Regions from separate parts of the Microbacterium endophyticum genome, predicted to be linked through region 1. Evidence: predicted binding sites of a transcription regulator. Region 1 holds the regulator's gene; each other region holds the start of a gene.

Region 1 (5,395 bases):
CCGTCTTCTAGCGTCGCGAACCAGCGAGCGCCGAGAACCCAGAGCCCGCCCCCGGTGTCCGCGTCTGCGGGGGCGACTGGCTCGGGGGCATGACCAATTCGGTATCGCCACAGGTTCCAACGACCGGTCGGATCGTCGCAGAACGTGATCTCCGTCGGGCTGCTCCACACCGGCTGGAGCGGCGCGGAACCGCTGCCGCCGGCTACCACGATGGTCGAGCCGATGTCGGAGCCCGCAAGAGTCGTTATGCGAAGTGTGGTTTGGTCCCAGGGCATGTCGGGGTGGTTCCACGCTATCCAGGCAAGGAGGGTGCCATCCGGCGACAGGGCAGGCTGGGCCGCGAAATCAGAGCCGGATGCCAGCACGCGCAGTGCGTTCTCGCTGCGGGCAGCTGAGCCATCGAGGGGGATGCTCACGATGTCGCGTGCTGGCACTTTTCGTTCGGAAGTGTGACGCTCACGTACCGCAAGCAACACGTCAGCGTCGAAGCGAAGACCACCATAGCGGGCTCCCTCTTCGACAGGGGTCAGCGGGTATGGCGAGCTCCCAGGCTCCATCGCCCAGACACGATCGTCGGAACGTTCGCTGAAGAGAAGAATTCCGCTGGTTGTGACGGTCCACGCGCCGCCACCGTACTCGTGTACCCGGGAACGTGCATTCCACGGGGCAGGCAGGATGTCTTCGACCGCGCCGTTGACGCGTCGACGGCGTACGGTCGTGCGTCCGCCTTCTGCTGGGAGTCCTTGACCCCACCAGACGTCGTCACCAACGAACCGTGCACCGTCAAAACGAGCAGAAGATGTGGCTGCATCGGACGCGCTGAGTGGTGAAGGCCAGGAACCATACGGGAGTTGTTTCGGCACTTAGCTCTCCACTGGCGCGTCGACAGAAGTGACGCTCGATTCGGCGTCCGAAGGTTGGCGGCTCAAAAGAGACACGATAAGCCACGTCATCAGCCCGATTGCAGCGGTCAGGATGACATCGCCGAATGTGAGGGGGCGTAGGAAAAACAGGGTGAGAACGGTCAGAGCGATAAGGATAATTCGCACCAGAATTCGTTGCTGTGCGAGCCAGATCCCGAAAACGCCGGTGTTGAGGCCGCGGCGCTGCAGCCCTCGACGCGCACTCGTTGTTAGTGAGTCGCCCAGGGCGCGAGTGCGCACCGCGGGGCTCCACCTACCACTGAGCCAAGCGGCGAGGGCAACGACCACGCCAAGGAAAACGAGTACGAGCGCGGTATCCCGCATGCCTCCGACGACGATGAAATAGACGGACTGCAGGGTCGCCGCAGGTATTCCGATGGAGCCAGCGTTGAGGCCAATGACCACATTGGCACCAGTGAGGGTCGCTGCGAGCGCACCGGCACCGAGCGCAATACCGATTCCGGCACCCATGAGGGCAGTTGTTCGTCGCCGTGCGATCAAAATGCCGATAGCCAACATCGCCATGGCGGCGAACGGCAGCCAGTAGCCGACGGTTGCCGCGAGGTTGTAGACCGCACTGAGAGCTAGCAGTGCATCGGACTGCGCGATCACGATCGTCGTGTCGATCGCGGGGATCGCTGAGGCGAAACTGAAGCCCCTGTCGGTCATTCGGGTCTTGAGTTCTTCGATGATTGGTCCGAGTTGGATGCCGAGCTGACCTTTGTCGTCTATCGAGACTGCTCCCGACCCATCGTTGGTCGCCACCGCTACCAGCGATTTATGGCTTGCTTCTAGTGCTGTCCGCCACACAGAAGAAAAGGCATCAGAGCTAACGATCTGCGAAATCGACGACTCGATGAGGCTCTTTACGCCAGCAGCTGCGGGAGCGCGAAGAAGATCGACCGCGCTGCTTGCCGCTGCCGGAAGATCCAGCGTGCTGAGTCCGTCGAAAAGATCATTCGTCAACCCATCGATATCTACGGCATTGTCGATTGCCGCCGTGGCCTGGTCGATGATCACTGTCTGAACTCCGGGATCATCGATCAGCGGGGCAAACGTCGACACGAAGCTGTCTTCGTCGACGAGCTGCACGCGTGCCCAGCTGCCAACGACAGACACTGGAATGATGACGGCCGCCATCGTGAGGCAGAGCGCCGAGATGAGTCCACGCCACCAACTGTGGCGTCGCTTCTCGCTGAAAGCATTCTGACTGCTCACGGTCAAAGAGCTATCTCGCAGTGACGCATTCTCGGCCTGCAACAGCGCGATCTTCGTTCGCAGCTCGTCAAGCTCAGTGGTCATGTGCTCAACCTTCCCCTGGTTGACGCCCAGACTAGCGATCTCTCGGTATCGCGCTACACCGCGCGGAGGATTGCGACGACTTTCCCGAGGACAACGGCCTCGTCACCGAGGATAGGCTCGAACGCGCTGTTACGGGGGAGCAGCCAGGTGTGGCCGTCACGCTGGCGGAATGCCTTGACCGTCGCTTCGCCGTCGAGCATCGCGGCCACGATGTCGCCGTTGTTTGCTGTTGGCTGCGAACGAATGACCACCCAGTCGCCGTCACAGATCGCGGCATCGATCATGGACTCTCCCGACACCTTCAGCATGAAGAGATCGCCCTTTCCGACGAGCTGGCGGGGGAGCGGAAAGATCTCATCGACCTGCTGCTCCGCAGTGATCGGAACACCGGCCGCAATCCGCCCCACCAGCGGGACAAGAGCGGCGTCGCCGACGGGCGGCGCTGAGTCGGCTGGATTCTCGCCGGAAACGCCGGGGAGATCGATCAATACTTCCATTGCTCGAGTCTTTCCAGCGTCGCGCCGCAGGTAGCCGCTCAACTCAAGTTGATTGAGCTGATGAGTAACGCTTGACAACGATTTGAGCCCCACGGCGTCACCGATTTCGCGCATGCTCGGCGGGTACCCGTGAGCGCTGATCGAGCGCTGAATAACTTCGAGAATCGCGATCTGCTTGTCGCTCAGGCTCTTGCGCCGACGGGTCTGCGGACGCTGTGCGCCGGCGGATGTGTCGCTCATGATGATGGCTCCCGTCTCGCGGCCGTCCGGCAGCGGTATTCGAATGTCGGAGGTTGGTGATGTGCTCCGTGTATCGAAACGGTATCCGTATTTGAGCCTGAACATGCACAACGTGCCGCGTGTCGCGTTCGATCGGTTTCCGAAGTAGTTGCAGCTTGACTGTTTTGTAAATCGAAGATAGCTTCGGAAGAGAAGTTCGTACTGAGTGCTCCTGGCCGAGTGCTCAGTACGAAACTTCCTCGCCAGATGGGAGTCAGAATGACCACGATCAGCGCATCACCTTTCTTGTCCACCGCGCCAGCCACGCGTCACACTGCAACACGCTTGCGTATGACGCAGCGCGGACGCCGCGTTCTGCTGTCGGTTGCTGCGACGCCGATCGCCGTCGCGTTGGCATTCGCGCTGCTCAGTGGAGGATCAGCGCTTGCTTCACGTGACAACGGTGCAGCTATTGGCACTTTCGAGACGATCACTGTCGCTACAGGTGACACGCTCTGGGCGATTGCTGAGGAGATCGCCCCGGCGGCTGATCCTCGCGATGTCGTCGATGCACTCATCCGTTTCAACTCGCTCGATGGCGCCGTGGTCGCGGCAGGTCAAACGCTCGCTATTCCGTCTGAATACTCCGCAGCGCAATAGCCGGGTACCTCGTCTCTCTCAACTTTGAAGAGGACCCGCGGTGCGGAAGTACCATAGAGCGGGTGAGCGTTCGTCTAGAAGACCTGCCCCTCCGCGATGACTTGCGCGGGATGACCCCCTACGGTGCACCTCAGGCGCCCCTCCCTGTGGCGCTCAACGTCAACGAGAACACGCACCCAGTCCCGGCTGATGTTGCTGATGACATCCTCGATTCGATTGCGCTGGCTCTTCGTGACATCAACCGGTATCCGGACCGGGAATTCACAGCACTGCGAGAAGGCTTCGCGGAGTATCTCGGTCATGGTTTGACCGCAGATCAAATTTGGGCAGCAAACGGTTCGAATGAAGTCCTGCAACATGTGTTGCAAGCATTCGCCGGCCCAGGACGAAGCGCAATGAGCTTTGCGCCCACATACTCGATGTACCCCTTGCTCGCCCGCGCTTCGGGGACAGCATGGGTTGCCGGTCAGCGGGATTCTGACTTTTCCCTGACCGCTCACAGCGCCGCATCGCAGGTGCGAGAGGCCGCACCCGATGTGGTCTTTCTCTGCTCTCCGAATAACCCGACGGGTACTCCGATGCCCCTCGACGTCATCGAGGCGGTATACGAGGTCGCTCCAGGGATTGTCGTTGTCGATGAGGCATATCAAGAGTTCGCTCCTCGCGAGGAACGATCGGCGCTGACACTACTGCCGGGTCGCGAACGACTCATCGTGTCGCGCACAATGAGCAAGGCGTTTGCGTTCGCTGGCGCGCGAGTGGGATACCTCGCGGCAGACCCGGCGGTAACAGATGCGTTGCGTCTCGTACGACTTCCCTATCACCTCAGTAGCCTTACGCAGGCTGCAGCTACTGCGGCACTTCGCCATGCACCGGTAATGCTGCAGATGGTCGACGAAATCGTGTCGCAGCGCGACCGTATTTCTGCCACCGTCGAGGCGCTCGGATATGAGGCACACGCTTCATGGACCAACTTCGTGCTCTTCGGCGGTGTCGAAGATACGTCCGTTACATGGCAGGCGCTCTATGACCGTGGCGTACTCATCCGTGATGTCGGAATTCCCGGTCACTTGCGGGTATCAGCAGGCACTGATGAGGAGACGACGGCATTCCTCGACGCGCTGGCGTCGGTACACTCAGGCTCATGACGTCCTCGACTCCCGTGGCTACTAGAACCGCCGCTGTGCACCGCGAAACCAGTGAATCTCATGTCGAGCTCGAGCTCGATCTCGACGGTAGCGGCCGCAGCGCGATTGACACGAGTGTGCCGTTTTTCGATCACATGCTCACTGCTTTCGCCAAGCACTCGCTCACCGACCTGACAGTGCGCGCCTCCGGTGATACCCACATCGACGCTCACCACACCGTCGAAGACGTGTCGATCGTTCTCGGGCAAGCCATCCGCACGGCCCTCGGCGATAAAGCGGGTATCTCGCGTTACGGTGACGCCCTCGTCCCGCTAGATGAAGCCCTCGCGCAGGCGGTGGTAGATATCAGCGGACGCCCTTACCTCGTACACTCCGGGGAACCGATTGGCTTCGAACACCACTTAATTGGCGGGCACTTCACCGGCGCGCTGGTGCGACACAGCTTCGAAGCGATCAGTTTTCACGCAGCTCTCACAGTGCACATTCGTGTGCTGGGCGGACGCGATCCTCATCACATTGCGGAAGCGGAATATAAGGCCTTCGCCCGCGCTTTCCGTCAAGCGAAGTCCCTCGATCCACTGATCGAGGGTGTTCCCAGCACGAAAGGTGCCCTGTGAGTGATAGGCCCGTTGTTGCAGTTCTCGAC
Region 2 (5,395 bases), 930 kb from region 1:
CCCCCTGTGGGCTCATGGTTTTTGCGCGGCAGGAACGCGAAGAGCAGCACGGCGGCGCATGCGAGGAGCGTCAAGCCGAGCAGCAACGCGTAGGCGGGGTTGCCGTGAACGACACCGCCCCATTCGGTGATGCTCGCCCAGAGCACGACGACAATTCCAGCCGCTGCGACAATAGCTGCCGCCCACATGACCCAGTCTCGACGTGGGGTTGCGGGTGCGGTGCTCATGAGGTCTCCGTGTGTGCTGAGTCATTCGGCGCGGGCCGGGATTCGAATGGGTACTCCCATCTTCTCCCGTCGACGCCGCATGCGGCTGGTCGCAGGGAGAACGCGAGCTGTGGGCGCGGCAGCCCAGCAAAGGTTAGAACGGTGGCGGCGTGTCTGGGCTTGAAGCGGAGGCAAACTTCTCCCCCACTAACGAATCGGTATCGGCGTCGCACTGGGCGTGACAATCGGAGTGGGAATGAGAATCGGGATCGGGCACGTCTGGTTCGAATGCGACCCCGGGTGGTTTATCCGTGTAGTTGCGCCCGGTCGGTGACGTCCACTCGAGGACTCCATCACCGCGTTGCTTCACCGTCCACCGGCTCGCGTGTTTCAAGCTGTGATGTCTTCGACACAAATGCGCGAGATTGTGCTGATGCGTTGGCCCGCCGAGGGCCGCATCGACTGTGTGATCAATGTCGCACCGGTGGGTGGGCATGCGGCATCCGATGAACCGGCAGTGTTGATCTCGCGCCCTGAGTTGCCGTTTCAACTGATCGTTGGGTCGGTACCGGTCAACCGAGATGACGGTTCCGGTGACCGGATGCGTGAACACTCGATCCCACCCCGGCGCGGTCCCTGCGAGCCGCCGCGCGCTCTCCGGATCAACCAGACTCAGGCCCGACAAGTCCGCCGGGGTCGATGCCATGCCCGCAAGCGTCGTGGCAGGCACCGTGACCTGCACAATCGCGCGGATCGCACCCAACCCGCCGCAGTCATCCCCCGCGAGCGGATCGAGGCTTGGAACCGACGTGAGCAGCATGTCGGAGAACAGGTCGGCGCGGATCTGATCCGTCGTCCGCCGATCATCCACAGGCTCGTCCTCGGTGTGAAGTTTCGTGCCGTAGTCCGACCGTCCCGCCTGGAAGTCTTTCAACGCCCGCGCCTGCTGCGTCAGCCGGTTGAACATCCCATGTGCCTGCACTGACGGCAATACTGCGTTGAGAGCACTCATCCCATCGGCCAGGTCGAACAGGCGCACCGTACGCGTCGCGTTAGCGTCATCGAAGCGTTCCTGCAGCGTCCGCGGTTGCGCCTTCTCGGCCAGGGCCGCAGCGAATCCTCGCAACCTGCCCGGTGTCTCAACTTCAGCGACCGCGACAACTTCGTGGTCGTACTGGGCTTTGGCTGCGGCATCCGTCAGGTTTTCACCCGCCCGCAACACGGCTTGCACATGCCGTTCCGAGACACGCCCCGCGCTCCATGATGCGAACGTCTCGGGGTAGTGCTCGGTGATGTCCATCGCGTCGTCGATGCGGTTTTGCGCGGTGCGATCCGACATCCGCAACGCCGCCCCGAGTTCTGCTGCCATGGAGCGCATCGGAATCTCTCGTTCCCGCGACTCACGAGACGCGATCAAGCGCATCTCAGCGAGTGCCATCCGCCCGGCTTCGGCGAGGTCCGCTGCCAGCGCAGCTTCGAGCTGCGCGATCTGCGCCACGCGAGATTCTGCCGACAACACAACCTCAGCCCGGGTACGAGCCCCGGGCGAGTGGTGTGTGGTCGTGTTCTCTGACATGACTCAAGTATCGAACATACCTCCGACATCGACCACCCCAAAACAGCCCAAAAAGCCCCGATGTGGATAACTTTCTTCAAAAACTTTTGGGGAGAAGACGATGCAAAAAATCCGCGCCTGAAACAGCCCGTAGACACAGCATCCGTCAATACCACTACGCTTGCGCTACACGTCGGGCACAAGGGGGTTCCGACCACTGCATTACTTGGGGGAAGTTATGTCTGACAACACATCCGCGCCTGCACCTGGCTGGTATCCGGCTCCGCATGCAAACAATGAGCAGCGGTATTGGGATGGCAGCCAGTGGACCGACTGGACCCCCGAGTCGGCCGCTGCCGCACGAGCAACGGCGCAGCTGCCGGCATCCGACAACTCTTCTACCGCCGCCACCACAGTTATGCCACGCGCCGAAACGCCCGTAGACGCGGTCGACGCAACGGTTCAAGCGAAGAAGCCGGGCCTGCGGTGGTGGGCTTGGGCTCTTATCGCGGTGGGCGCTCTGGTGCTGCTCGGCATCATCATCGGCGCCATCGGCAGCGCTACGAGTCGCTCGACTTCTGCGTCGGACGCGCGACCGGTTGCCTCGGCGACCGAAAAAGCCGCTGTCGAAGAGGCAGAACCGGAGCCCGAAGACACGCGGGTCGAGGTTCCTAATGTTGTCGGCAAGACTGTTGCCGAGGCGCGCGCGGCAATCGAGTCGGCCGGACTTGTTTTCGTGGCCACCGATGGTGCTGGGGATGACTGGACCGTTCTTACGCAAACGCCCATCGAGCCGGCTGAACCAGGCACCGAGATCGCCGTGACGGCCGAGGCTCCCGAGCCGGTCTACACGCTGGAGCAGCAGAATGCCCTCCGCGCAGCACAGTCGTATCTCGATCTCATGGCATTCTCGCGTTCCGGTCTTATTGAGCAGCTCTCGAGCGAATACGGCGAAGGCTATCCGGTAGAAACAGCGACGTGGGCTGTCGACACCGTTGGCGCCGACTGGAATGCAGAAGCTGCTGAGTCAGCGCAGTCATACCTCGACATGATGGCGTTCTCGCGCGATGGTCTCTATGAGCAGCTGACGAGCGAGTATGGCGAAGGCTTTACTCCAGACGAGGCGAACTACGCGCTGAGCCAGGTGGGGTACTGAGCGCCCGATAGGTACTCAGTCATCGGGCCTTCGCCAGACAAAAACACGGATGCCTCAACCAGCGACCTCTTCAGCGTCTTCACCGTGCGCGACGATGTCGCCGTCTTTGAAAAGAATCCCCTGCGCGATTTCGCGCCATTTCGGCTTCGCACGCAACAGGAATTCGAGTTCCATGCTGAAGTGCTTGTACTCCTCTCCCAGCGAGTCATTCATGATCGCTTTGGCAACCGCATCCTTCTCGACGGCAATGCGCTGGTCGTACCACCCGATCGCTTCAGCTTCTTCAGACAAGCTCGCCCACATGCGCGCGAAAGTGCGGACCTCCCGTCAGTAAAACTCCACAAATATTGCGGATGAATTCGAGCAGATCATCGTCGGACTAAGCGTTGCCGGGCTGCTGAGTTCGGCGTTCCGTCTATAGCACCGCGAGTCCGCGCTTCATGAGGGAAGCGAGCGCCACGAGATCGCTTCGCGAACACGTAAGCACCCCGGAACGTGACCCGGCGAAGACGGATCGTTATCTCTCCCGGGCAACCCGACGGCTACGGTTGGGCCGTGTCTGAGTTTGAACCAATGCCGCCGGCGTGGCATCCCAGTCGAGTTCGCATTGGTATGGTCTGGGGCGCGTCCGTCCTGCTCGTCACATCGATCGGCGCCACCCTGGCGGCCTGGCGGATGATCGCGTTCGCGAGGTACTGGGCTGCGACTGACCCCATCGAAGGCTTGGTCGTCCTTGCCCCTGCTGCGGGCGGTTTCTTCGCCCTCTTCGCAGGCTTCGTGCTGGCGCTCGCCGGAATGGTGATGGCAAGAGCGGATGGCGTGCCAACGACGGCACGTCGCGCGGTCACGACGGCTGCGGTGATCTGTTTGTGCATGAGCATCGCGGTGCCCTTCCTCGTAATCACTGGCATAGCTCGCTGACATACCTGGAGACCGGCACGGAAGTCGGTCGTCAACCGCACAGTCGTAGCTCGACTTGCACTCGAGGTGCTGTCCTCAGGCCGAGGACCAGGGCGCTTGCGGCGTCGTTCTCACGCGGTTTTTAAGGGCGTTCGCTCGCAAGCTCGCTTTAGCATTCGCGGAAACTCGGGGTGCTGGGATGCTGGGATGCTGGGATGCGCAGCTTTAACTTCCCTCGACCCACTCGTCCTTCTCGAGTTCTTGACTCACCGCTTCTGAAAGCGATACCTCCGTGGCATCGTCGGGGTTCCGCGCAACAAGCCAGTCAGGGCACTTTAGGTCTTTGATCGTGACCACTCGACCGTCTTGGTCCGCGCGAAGTTGTGCGCATCCGTAGAGGCTCGTGGACTCGGCGTACAGACCCGCGTTAGTGCTCGCCGCCGAAGGAATGAAGACGTCAATGACAGCCGCGCTAGGAGTCGAGGTAAAGCCGTAGATGGTTGGCGCCCGTCGAAGATCAACAGCGGTGGCCTGCTCTTCGGACGTGAGGAGAATATTCTCCGCTATTGGGTCGAGATGATCGGTCGCTGCAACGCCTCCGGGCGGCAACGCAAATACGACGTCACTGAAGACAATGACGGCGTTGTCCGTTCCTATCGCAATGCCACGAGTGGCGCTGCGCTTCGAGCTTCCCTCCGCAGTCCACACGTTCCCGCAAGACGTCAGCACAAGCGCGACCAGACATGCCGCCGCACATGCGGAGGCGGCGCGAGCTACCAGTGGAGATCGTCTTGCCATGGCTGCGAAGCGCCTCCCCCGCGCGCGTAAAAATCGACGCTTCAACGCACACTACCCGAACAGCAGATTGGAGCTGCTCAGGGCATTAGCTGGCCATGTGAACGCCTGCACTTCGTGTGGCCGTGCCCAAGATAGCGAGCCAGTGCGCGCCTGGCCGACGAAACCGCTCGATTCACTGATGGTCACTCTCAAGTCATCGCGTTCTGCGGCCTCGATAGGGTCGAGTCCATGGCCGACGTTACTCCCGCGAATCTTTCTCTAGAGCTCAACGTCCCACAGAAGCGCATCCGGGCCTTTCTGCGCGGAATTTACGGCACGTTGCCAACGGGCGTGAGCAGGTGGCAGCTCGACAGCGGCCAAGTCGCACGAGTCCGAGCTCACTTCGGCGGCGACGGATCCGCGACCCCATCGTCATGGTCGCTGGACCCGGGCGACACTGTTCGTCGGCGCGAAATCCATTCTGCATATGGCGGTCAGCAACAGGGCGGCATCTCGACTCCACGCAGCATCCCGGACGTGTTGATTTTCACCGACCCGGCTAGCGGTGCGAAGTACGGCTACGACACGTTTGAGGGTCTCCGGGAGGACGGCTCCTACTGGTACACGGGAGAAGGTCAGTACGGGCCACAAGAATTTGTGCGGGGTAATCGCGCGCTTCGGGATGCAGCCTCCGAGGGAAAGACAATAAGGCTTCTGCGCACGAACGGTGTGAATGCGACGTACATCGGCGCATTCACAACAGGCGACCCAGCTTATGAGATCGAGACGATTCCAGACGCC
Region 3 (5,395 bases), 1.2 Mb from region 1:
AAGTGAACTCGCGCCATCACGGTTATCCTGAGTGTGCTTCGCAGAAGAGATGTGTGCGACAGCGATCGGGGGGTCAGGTAGTGACGAGCGGCGGCGTCGAGCCATCAGACAGCGATCTGCTGTTTCGGCTCACGAAAGGCGACGAGCAGGCATATCGGTTGCTTTTTCGTCGCCATGAGCGCGCTTGTTACCGAGTCGCACTCGCAATGGTGCAGTCGCCGTGGGATGCCGAAGAGGTCGTGGGTGCCGCCTTCGCCGAGCTTTGGAAGAAGCGTGAAAGCGTGCGGATTGTCGACGAGAGCGTCGTGCCGTGGCTATTGACGGTGGTGTCGTATGCGGCGAAGAACCAATTGCGCGGGCTCCGTCGATATCGACGTCTGTTGGCAAAAGTGCCACACGACGCACCCGAGCCCGATCACGCCGACGAAGTCGCTCGGGTTGTTGATGCGGCATCGGTGTCAGCCGAAGTCCAGGCGGTGCTTGCAGACTTGGGCGCCCGCGACTCGGCAGTAGTCGTGCTGTGCATGGTGGAAGGATTGACCACACGCGATGCTGCTCGCACACTCGGTCTTCCGGAGGGCACGGTGAAGTCTCGACTTTCACGGGCAAAAGGGCGATTGCGGCGAAGCCTGTCGCAGTACGCACCGGATACCGAGGGGGTGACGGAATGAACGACAACGAGCGGATGCCACGCGCCCAAGCCATCGAAGATCTCCTTGTTGAGCGGATGCAGTCCGACCTCACTCGTCCACGCTGGTGGCGTACCTGGTGGGGAAAGCTCAGTGCCGCGGGAACTGTTTTCGTCGTCGCGGGAGTCTCGATCGCCGCGTTCCAAGTGCTCCAAGCTGCGCCTGTGACCGACACCGAGATCGTGGATTGCCTTGGCGATCCTCCGCTGAGCGCCGACGGTTCGCTTACTGGCACTTCAGTTTCGGTATTGACCGAGGACGGCCGAGTCAATGTTGACGACGCCATTGCTACCTGCCGCGCCGTGTGGGAGGCGGGCTTTCCTGCGGGTGACCCGCTCGACCCGTCACCGACCCCGGGAAACATCCCCACATCGTTCACCGTGTGCGTAACAAAAGACGGTCACCCAGCTGTCGCTCCGGGCGACATCGACTGCGTCGCGTTGAGTCTTCATCCCGCCGACGACTGACGACTGCTTTCCCCGCGAGCAAGGAGCGAATCGGGTTCGAATGCGACCCCGGGTGGCTTGTCGGTGTAGCTTCGCCCGGTCGGTGATGTCCACTCGAGGACCCCATCACCGCGCTGTTTCACGGACCACCGGCTCGCGTGTTTCAAACTGTGGTGTCGTCGACACAGATGCGCGAGATTGTGCTGATGTGTTGGTCCGCCGAGGGCCGCATCGACTGTGTGATCAATATCGCACCGGTGGGTGGGCATGCGGCATCCCACGAATCTGCAGTGCTGGTCTCGCGCCCTGAGTTGCCGCTTCAACTGATCGTTCGGCCGGTACCGGTCAACCGAGACCACGGTTCCGGTGACGGGATGCGTGAACACGCGATCCCACCCCGGCGCAGTACCCGCGAGGCGCCGTGCACTCTCCGGATCGACAAGACTCAAGCCGGACAGGTCCGCGGGTGTAGAACTCGTGCCCGCGAGCGTCGTCGCGGGCACCGTGACCTGCACAATCGCCTTGATCGCTCCCAGCCCGCCGCAGTCATCCCCCGCGAGCGGGTCAAGGCTCGGAACCGACGTCAACAACATGTCGGAGAACAGGTCGGCGCGGATCTGATCCGTCGTCCGCCGATCATCCACCGGCTCGTCCTCGGTGTGAAGCTTCGTACCGTAGTCCGACCGTCCCGCCTGGAAGTCTTTCAACGCCCGCGCCTGCTGGGTGAGCCGGTTGAAAATCCCATGCGCCTGCACCGACGGCAATACTGCGTTGAGTGAACTCATCCCATCGGCCAGGTCAAACAGGCGCACCGTGCGGGTCGCGTTCGCATCATCGAAGCGTTCCTGAAGCGTCCGCGGTTGTGCTTTCTCGGCCAGGGCCGCAGCGAACCCCCGCAACCTCCCCGGGGTTTCCACTTCAGCGACCGCCACCACCTCGTGGTCGTACTGGGCTTTGGCCGCAGCATCCGTCAGGTTTTCACCCGCCCGCAGTACTTCTTGCACATGCCGTTCCGAGACATGCCCGGCACTCCACGACGCGAACGTCTCTGGGTACGCCCCAGTCACTTCGATCGCGTCGTCGATCCGTGCCTGCGCGGTGCGATCCGACAACCGCAGTGCCGCCGCAACTTCTGCTGCGACGGCCCGCATCGGAATTTCCCGATCCCGTGAGTCTCGTGATGTCATCCGTCGAATTTGCGCGAGCGCGATCCGCCCCATGTTCGCGAGAACCTCGGCGCGTGCCGCCTGCATCTGAGCGATCTGTTCATCGAACGAAATCAACGTCGCCACAGACTCAGAAAGCTCGTGCGCTTCTGCTTCTTGCTGCTCGGCTTCGTTCTCTGACATGACACAAGTATCGAACATACCTCCGACATTGACCATGCCAAATCAGCCCGAAAAGCCCCGGTGTGGATAACTTTCTTGAAAAAATTTTGGGGAGAAACGGATGCGACACCACATCCCGCGAACGATCGCTCAGCTCGCTTCGAGCAACCGGACTCCACTACCGGCCAGTGCGCTGAGTGTCTGTGACGCCGGGCCCGCCGCGTCCACGATCACCGCGGCGACCTCATCGAGCGGCAACACTCGGTAGCGCGAGACAGCCCCGACTTTCTCACTACTGCCCAGCACATAAGTCTCGCTCGCTCGACTTGCCAGCACGCGCTTCATCGCCGCTTCATCCGAGTCTCCGGTCGTGAGGCCGGAGTGCTCGTGAATTCCGGTGACTCCGAGAAAAAAGCGGTCTGCGCTGATTGCCGTGGCCGCCTCAGCGGTGGCCGCGCCGCTCGCTACCGCTGAGTGCTTGAAGAGACGGCCGCCCAGAATGATCACTTCTGCCGCATGGTCGAGAAGTGCAGCAGCAACCGTCGGGCTGTGGGTGATGATCGTGCACTCGATTTCGAGTGGCAGCGCCCGCACTATCTCGAGCGCAGTCGTGCCGCCGTCGATCAGCACTGTGCTCCCCGGCTCGATGAGGCGCGCCGCGTATCGGCCAATGCGCTGTTTGCTCTCGGTCGCAACGGACTGACGTGCGCCATAGTTCACGACAGCGGGCGACGCGGGTAGTGCACCTCCGTACACGCGAACGGCAAGCCCAGCCGCATCGAGCTCACGTAAGTCGCGACGGATGCTGTCCTCCGAGACACCGATTTCGGCAGCAAGATCCTTCGCCACAATGCGCCCTTCGCTGCGCAGTCGATCGAGCAGAAGCTCTTTGCGCGATGCCGCCAACATACGTACTCCTTCACGTTTGTGCACGAATGTGCACGTTCTTGTATTACTGTAGCCGAATGACGAAGCCACTGATGATTTTGATCGCTGGGCCCTACGCATCGGGCACTCACGGAGACGCCGCGCTGATGCAAAAGAACCTCACCCGACTTGAAGAGGCTGCCTGGCCGATTTTCAGAGCCGGCCACATCCCGATGATCGGCGAATGGGTAGCGCTACCGATTCTCAGTAGTGCAGGCGCGAGCGGACCTTCCGACCCGCTCGCAGCGAACGTCATGTATCCGACCGCGCATCGCCTGCTGCAGCACTGCGACGCCGTGCTTCGACTTCCGGGCGAATCTAAAGGCGCAGATCAGGATGTCACCATCGCACGCGAGCGTGGCATCCCCGTCTATTCATCGTTGGCAGAAGTGCCCGGCGTCGAGTGAGCGGATCGCACCGCTACCCGAATGTGCCGGAGGGCCGGTAAACGACCGACGAGACGGCGCCGTTGAGCGACCCGAGACTTGAGCAGTAAGGGGTGCAGTTGAGCCTGGAACCGCCGTACGAGGTATTCGCATACGTGGTGACCCAGCAGTTCGCATAGCCTCGTGCGGATCGGGCGGTGTCATTCCACCCGGATGGGAGGCTCGGAAAGCCATAGGTCACCCCGTAACACCCAGAACCCGTACCCCAATGCAAGAGCGAACTGCCGCTCGCGCCGGTCGATGCCCAGAGTGTTCCGACGTGCACGGTACTCGCCGCGGCGAGCGCTGCACGCGACGGAGTCTCACCGCCAGCAGCCAGCAGCTTCTCAAGGTCTCCGGGAGCGCCATCGGCGATGAACTCTTTCGCTTCTGCGATCGTGTCGAAGCAGGAGATCACGGTCGGCACTGACTTTGCATCGTCTTGGGACGTGATGGGTAGTCCCCCCACTGTGCACGCTCGCGTTGCACTGAGGTCGGCTGGTGCCTCGGAGGCCGAAGCCGCCGTCGGCGCAGAAAGCACACCCGCGGCCACCACCGCAGTCACCATGATGGGCAACGCCGCAGCGCGCAGCCTACGCCAGCGCATCACAGCCACGCCCCCGTCGCACCGTGACTCCAGCGCGGTGCGCTCGACACATCGTTTTCTTGATGACGCAATCGCCGTTGCAGCTGCAGTGGGGTCTCATCGAAGACGCGGCGGAAGTGAAACTTCATTGCGCCAAGGCTGGTGAAGCCTGCCGCTTCAGAGGCCACTCGCACGCTGCGGCATTGCCCGCACAAGAGCGAGCGTCGCACCCGTTGCACGCGAGCCCGGCCGATGGCGTACGCCACACTCTCGCCCTCCGAGAAGGTGCGATCGAGGGTCTTTCGCGATACGTCAAGCACCCCAGCGAGTGCATCCTCATCAAATTGCGGGTGCCAGCACTGTTCGCTGATGACCTGCAATGCGCGCGCTCTCAGCTGAGCGCGTCGTGTTGTCGTCATGTGCGAGACGTGGTCGAAGGCTGCCGTCGATGCTCCCATATCGGGTCATGTCCGGCAGGCACACAATGGTTCCCGATGATCTGGAAACACGATCGTCATCTGATTGCTACCAGCTATCAACGATAGCTATTTAGCATCGAAGCATGACGATCGAGATCGGGAACATCGCGCTGCGCGAGCGCGTGTCACAGTTTCTCGCTGACGACCCGGGAAAGCTGCTGATCGGCGGCGCATGGGTTGAGGCATCCACCGGCGAGCGCTTTTCGACTATCGACCCAGCCACGGGCGCTGTTATCGCGCACGTCGCTCGAGCGAGAGAAGCGGATGCCGACAAAGCCGTATCCGCGGCGCGCACAGCGCTGATCTCCCCGGCGTGGGCAAAGATGACACCCGCCGCCCGCAGCGCTTTGCTCTGGCGTATCGCCGACGTCATGCAAGAGCACCTTGAGGACCTCGCAGAACTCGAAACTCTCGATCAGGGCAAGAACCTGCGCACCTCTCTCTTTGGCGAAGTGCCCGCCGCGATCAGCCAGTTCCGCTACTACGCCGGGTGGCCGACCAAGATCACCGGCGAG
Region 4 (5,395 bases), 1.2 Mb from region 1:
CTCGCCCGTTTTCACGAAGGTGACGATGATGTCAGCGGTCTTACCCGACGAAATGAATGTCTTTGCACCGTTGACGAGATAGCCACCATCGACCTTTCTTGCCGTCGTCTTAGCGCCGCGCAGGTCGCTCCCGGCTCCCGGCTCCGTCATGGCGAGCGCGCCAAGAATCTCACCCGTTGCCATGCCAGGAAGCCACTTCTGTTGCTGCTCCGGGGTACCGAAATGCGCAAGGTAGGGGACTGCGAGATCATCCTGGATGCCGAAGGCTCCCGCGAGTGATCCGGCACCGGCGGCGATGACCTCTTCGTTTACCACAGCACGAAAGCGATAGTCCTGAAGCATCCCGGCGCCGCCGAACTCTTCCGGCACCGAGAGTCCGATGAGTCCTGACTCGCCAGCAGCGGTCATCGTGGCGCGATCTACTTCACCGTCGGCGTCCCACTGCTCGCGCTTCTCGTTCGTGACGTAGCGCTTGATGAACTCTTTGACGACGTCCCGAAATGCCTCGTGATCCTCGTCGTAAATGTCGCGATCCACTGCTGACCCCTTTTCGATTGCTCGAGCGACGCTCATGCCCGAACCAGTCGAAGGGCGCCGTCGCCGCTTTAATTCTATGCCGCGTCAGCACGACAGGCGACGCACGGTGTGGGATTCCATCTCATGCTCTCAGGAACTCGGTGTCGCAACGACTGGATGCTGCGGCGCGAGATCGAGGGTGATCAGTTGGCGTAATCAGGGGCAGCGGGTAGCCCGAAGAATTCTTCGAGCGTGTGCCAATCACCCTCGTGATACGCCGCGGCGAGATCCGTTCCGATGTAACGCAGATGCCACGGCTCCGGCGAATACCCGGTCGTATCGGTGTGCCCCTCTTCATAGCGCACGATGTAGCCGTACTCCCAGGAGTGCGCCGCGACCCAATCACCCTGTGCGGTGCCGGCGAGGCCATCGAGCGACGTGCAGCCGTCCGCGCCGCAGGCGACGACATCGGCGGCGAGCCCGGACTGATGCTCGCTGAAGCCGGGGCGCGCACTCACTTTGTCTGCCTCAGCCTGACCCATATCCGCGACATGGCCGCTGTACGTCGACTGTTGCGTCCCGTACGACCGATATCCACTCTCTAGGGCAATCTCTCCCACACCTGCAGCCGCAGCGTCGGCGACCATGGCAGTGAGAGCGCCCGCTGCATCCGAACGAAGACTGCCACCGGCAAGATCGCGCACAGCGTCGGGAATTTGACGCGGCGCAGGCTCGTAGTCGACGGGGTCAAAGGCTCGTTGCTTGTTCACTACCGTCCACACGCGAGTCGCGTCGCTCAAAGAGACGCAAGGCGCAGCACCGCTCGCCACGGCATCACGGAATGCCTCGGCGCCCCCTGCCGCGGTGATCGCGTCACCGTCGTTGCCAGCCGCGAGCGCGTCGGTGACGGCCGCGTTGTCACAGATGGCATCGCTCGAGTCGCCAGACGCCGCCTCCCCCGCCGACCCAGCGCCGCTCGGCGAACTACTCATCTGTGGCACCGGGAGCGCTTCGACGACGACAGGCGCGGTCGTCGCCGCCACTGACTGCTGCCCCAGTGTCGCATCCTCGCCGAGCGGCGGCGCGACGAGCGCCATCACAACGGCAGCGATGCTGCCGAGAGCAAGTACAGATGTACCCACCGCAAGCCACCCTCGCCGCAGAGAGCGACGCCGTGCTTCGCGCAAAGCGCGACGCGACACGGGGGCTTTGGAAGAAGTCATCAGTCCATTGTCCCTGATGCCCCTCGATGAGCGGGCAGGCACCCTTCGCGCGATGCGTTCTATTTTCTAGACCGACTCACTTGACTTCTAATAGAACACCTGTTCGACTAACGCCATGAGATGGCAAGGGCAACAACTGGGTGCGATCGATGACGCCGCACTTTCCGGCCTCGACAGCACGGATGACCTGGTGAGATCGGTGACCACTCCCGACTTCGCTGGCGTGACGTTTCACGAGGTCCTGGCTCGCTCAGCCCTCAATCATGTGCCCGGCACGTCTGAAATGCCTTTCGACTGGACAGTGAACCCCTACCGCGGTTGCTCTCATGCGTGCGTCTACTGCTTTGCCCGCGGTACCCACGCATATCTCGACCTCGACACCGGTCGCGATTTCGATTCGCAGATCATCGTCAAGGTCAACATTGCCGATGTGCTCCGGGCGGAAGTACGACGTGGTTCTTGGGGACGCGAGCACGTCGCCCTCGGCACGAATACCGATCCGTATCAGCGGGCCGAGGGCCGCTACCGACTCATGCCAGGAATCATCGACGCGCTCGCAGAATCGGGGACACCGTTCTCGGTTCTCACAAAGGGAACACTCCTGCGCCGGGATTTGCCGCAACTGGTGGAAGCGACATCCGTCGTCGATGTGTCGATCGCAATGTCGATTGCTATTTTCGATGACGACCTGCAAAAGTCCGTCGAGCCAGGAACACCGTCGACGCAAGCACGCCTCGACACAGTTCGCGCAGCAACGGATGCCGGCTTCCGTGTGACGGTGTTCATGATGCCCGTCATGCCGCACCTCACCGACTCGATGACCGCACTGCAAGACGCACTGTCGCGAATTCGCGACGCGGGGGCCGCCCGCGTGATCTACGGAGCGATGCACCTACGACCAGGGGTGAAACCGTGGTTCATGGCATGGCTGCGGCGTGAACATCCCGAGCTCGTGTCGTCCTACCTCGGTTTGTACCCCGGGGCATCCGCTCAGGCGCCTAAGCAGTACCGGCAGTGGCTGTCTCGGCGCGTGCGCCCACTGCTTCGCGCATACCACCTCGATGGGAGCACCGAAGAAGAAACCGCCCGGTTCCGCCCGCGTCAAACCTCGACACTCACGCGCGTCACGCCGACGAAGTCGGTTGCCGCGGCGCGACTGTTCTAGTCCGGGCGTCCCGCGCCCGGCGCGTAAACGCATCGGGCGGAGGATCTGAGCCGAAAGGCGGATCCACCGCCCGACTCATCTCCTCCGCCCGAGACGGATGTCTTAATAACTACGCGGTGACGTTCGCGAGCTGACGACCACTGAGTTCTTCGATGAGGTCGTCACCGATGCGTACATCGTCGAATGGTGCTTCGATCTCGGCACGGTCGAGCATCTCCGTCATACGGCGGCGGCGCTGACGCGTGATGATCGTCACGACAGTACCCAAGCGCCCCGCGCGGCCGGTACGGCCCGAGCGGTGCAGGTACGTCTTGTACTCGTCCGGCGGGTCAGCCTGAATAACGAGATCGATGTCATCGACGTGGATGCCTCGTGCCGCAACGTCTGTTGCAACAAGCACGTTCACACGACCCGAGGTCAGGCGCTGCAGGTTGCGTGTGCGCTTGGCCTGGTTGAGATCACCGTGAAGTGCGACGGCCGAAATACCAGCCTCATCGAACTGTTCAGCGAGCATCTCGGCATACGCACGGGTGCGAGCGAAAACAAGCGTCTTGCCGTCGCGATCAACGAGCGAGGTGAGGATCTCAGCCTTGTCGCGGTGATCGATGACGATGACGCGGTGGTCGATCGTGCCCGAGTCCTGGTCCTCACCGGCGACTTCGTAGACGGCGGGCTCGACGAGGAACTCATCGACGAGCGCTGCGACCTCGCGGTCGAGCGTTGCCGAGAAGAGCAGCTTCTGGCTGGAGTCTGCGGTGTGACGGAGAATCCGCTGCACGGGCTCAAGGAAGCCGAGTTCGCACATGTGGTCAGCCTCATCGAGAACAGCGATGCTGACCTCAGAAAGGTCGAGCTTGCCCTGGTTGACGAGGTCTTCGATACGACCGGGCGTCCCGATGATGATGTCAACGCCCTTGCGGAGCGCACCCACCTGGCGAGCCTGCGGCACGCCACCGTAGATCTGCGTGGTGAACAGGCCAACGCTGCGCGCCAGTGCCTGCACCGTGCGGTCGATCTGAAGAGCGAGCTCACGCGTCGGCGCCATGATGAGAGCACGGGGCTTGCGACCGAAGTCACGCTTGGCACCGGCCTGGGCGCGGAGAACTGACTCCACCAGGGGTGCGCCGAAGGCGATGGTCTTGCCAGATCCGGTGCGACCGCGCGCAAGCACGTCGCGTCCTTCGAGGATCGGTTTTACCGTTGCCGCCTGAATCGGGAAGGGGTGGGGTGCACCGAGGTCGTTCAGTACGCGAACGAGGTTCTGCCCAAGACCGAGGTCACCGAAAGACTCACCGGTAGTGATTGTCGCGTCGACGGCCTCTGCCTGCAGGCGCTCGTGAACGACATCGATGTGGTCTTCGTGCGCCTTTGACTTGGGCTGCGCGTTCCAGTCGGAACGGTTGCCGGTGTCGGTGCGACGGGGGCGATCGCTGGAGTCACGGCGCGGACGATCGTGGCGGTCCGGGCGCGGTGTGAAATTGGGGCGTGACGCAGATTCGCGACGGGGCCGGTCGTTCGCCTCGCGACGCGGACGGTCATCACGATCCTGGCGCGGACGATCGTTGAAGTCACGACGAGGAGCGAAGTCCTGACGAGGACGATCGCTTGCATCGCGACGGGGACGGTCGTCCCGGTCTTGACGCGGTCGATCACTGAAGTCACGACGAGGACGGTCACTGAAGTCACGGCGAGGACGGTCTTCGCGGTCTTGACGCGGTGCGAAGTCGCGACGAGGCCCGCCCGACGAGCGGTCAGCTGTGCCACGGCGCGGTGCAGCGTCCTTGTCGAACGATCGACGCGGGCGGTCGTAGCCGCCAGCTTCGCGTGCGGGGCGTGCGCCATCACGTGCGGCGCGCTCGTCAGCGTTCCAGCGACGCTTCGTGGGAGCGGCGTCCTCGGACTGCGGGCGATAGCCGCGGTGGCTTGGGCTCTTCGAGCCGGGCTTTGTCGCACCGACTGCATCGGGACGACGTTTGCGATCCTGATAAGAGGTCTTCGGAGCGTACTTCGGGTCGAAGTTTTTGGCGGGTCGAGAACCTGCCGGCTTTTTATTTTGAGGCATGAGTCTTTCTGGGTTTATTCGCAAAGCGAACGATGCCGCACGCGGCGGCTAGCCCGAGCATCGTGGGTCGGGGGCATTCACTGATGGTGATGAGCGTCGATCGACACACACCATCGGCCCCAAGGACTCACAAAACCCATTCGCGCTCACGCGCGATGTCCGAAGCCGACATTCCACTGTAGCGTGCCGTCCTGAGAGTTCTCTCCCCGTACCCTAAAGACAGCGAAGGAGCACAGACCGATGACACTCGCCGACCCGACCGGGCACCGATACACCCTTACCTCCTCCCGTGCACGAGCGGAGGTCTGCCAGGTTGGTGGCGCGCTGCGTTCATTGAACATCGACGGAGTCGATCTCGTTCCTCGCTATCCGGATGGCATTCCGACGCCGGCAGCCTCGGGAATCGTGCTCGTGCCCTGGCCTAACCGC

Evidence for each region. The regulator LexA, encoded in region 1, represses DNA repair genes until DNA is damaged. The targets are predictions, from matches to a motif close to TCGAACANNTGTTCGA.
Region 2: the regulator LexA is predicted to act here: its motif matches at 1,793-1,808, upstream of G6N83_RS11130 (HNH endonuclease signature motif containing protein).
Region 3: the regulator LexA is predicted to act here: its motif matches at 2,495-2,510, upstream of G6N83_RS07300 (HNH endonuclease signature motif containing protein).
Region 4: the regulator LexA is predicted to act here: its motif matches at 1,831-1,846, upstream of G6N83_RS07510 (Rv2578c family radical SAM protein).

Annotation. Positions count from the first base shown of each region.
Region 1 covers NZ_CP049255.1:392,354-397,748, reverse strand. The annotation lists gene G6N83_RS01925 (S9 family peptidase) at 1-863, opposite strand, end outside; gene G6N83_RS01920 (hypothetical protein) at 864-2,225, opposite strand; gene lexA (transcriptional repressor LexA) at 2,279-2,962, opposite strand; gene G6N83_RS01910 (LysM peptidoglycan-binding domain-containing protein) at 3,221-3,601, shown strand; gene G6N83_RS01905 (histidinol-phosphate transaminase) at 3,712-4,749, shown strand; gene hisB (imidazoleglycerol-phosphate dehydratase HisB) at 4,746-5,366, shown strand; gene hisH (imidazole glycerol phosphate synthase subunit HisH) at 5,363-5,395, shown strand, end outside.
Region 2 covers NZ_CP049255.1:2,378,829-2,384,223, reverse strand. The annotation lists gene G6N83_RS11135 (alpha/beta hydrolase) at 1-227, opposite strand, end outside; gene G6N83_RS11130 (HNH endonuclease signature motif containing protein) at 361-1,782, opposite strand; gene G6N83_RS11125 (Ltp family lipoprotein) at 2,000-2,917, shown strand; gene G6N83_RS11120 (ferritin family protein) at 2,972-3,220, opposite strand; gene G6N83_RS11115 (hypothetical protein) at 3,473-3,838, shown strand; gene G6N83_RS11110 (hypothetical protein) at 4,043-4,615, opposite strand; gene G6N83_RS11105 (SRA domain-containing endonuclease) at 4,844-5,395, shown strand, end outside.
Region 3 covers NZ_CP049255.1:1,565,605-1,570,999, reverse strand. The annotation lists gene G6N83_RS07310 (RNA polymerase sigma factor) at 54-671, shown strand; gene G6N83_RS07305 (hypothetical protein) at 668-1,156, shown strand; gene G6N83_RS07300 (HNH endonuclease signature motif containing protein) at 1,138-2,484, opposite strand; gene G6N83_RS07295 (DeoR/GlpR family DNA-binding transcription regulator) at 2,614-3,396, opposite strand; gene G6N83_RS07290 (DUF4406 domain-containing protein) at 3,429-3,797, shown strand; gene G6N83_RS07285 (hypothetical protein) at 3,811-4,431, opposite strand; gene G6N83_RS07280 (helix-turn-helix domain-containing protein) at 4,422-4,859, opposite strand; gene G6N83_RS07275 (aldehyde dehydrogenase family protein) at 4,964-5,395, shown strand, end outside.
Region 4 covers NZ_CP049255.1:1,611,974-1,617,368, reverse strand. The annotation lists gene G6N83_RS07520 (acyl-CoA dehydrogenase family protein) at 1-537, opposite strand, end outside; gene G6N83_RS07515 (M15 family metallopeptidase) at 720-1,739, opposite strand; gene G6N83_RS07510 (Rv2578c family radical SAM protein) at 1,855-2,904, shown strand; gene G6N83_RS07505 (DEAD/DEAH box helicase) at 3,014-4,966, opposite strand; gene G6N83_RS07500 (aldose 1-epimerase family protein) at 5,207-5,395, shown strand, end outside.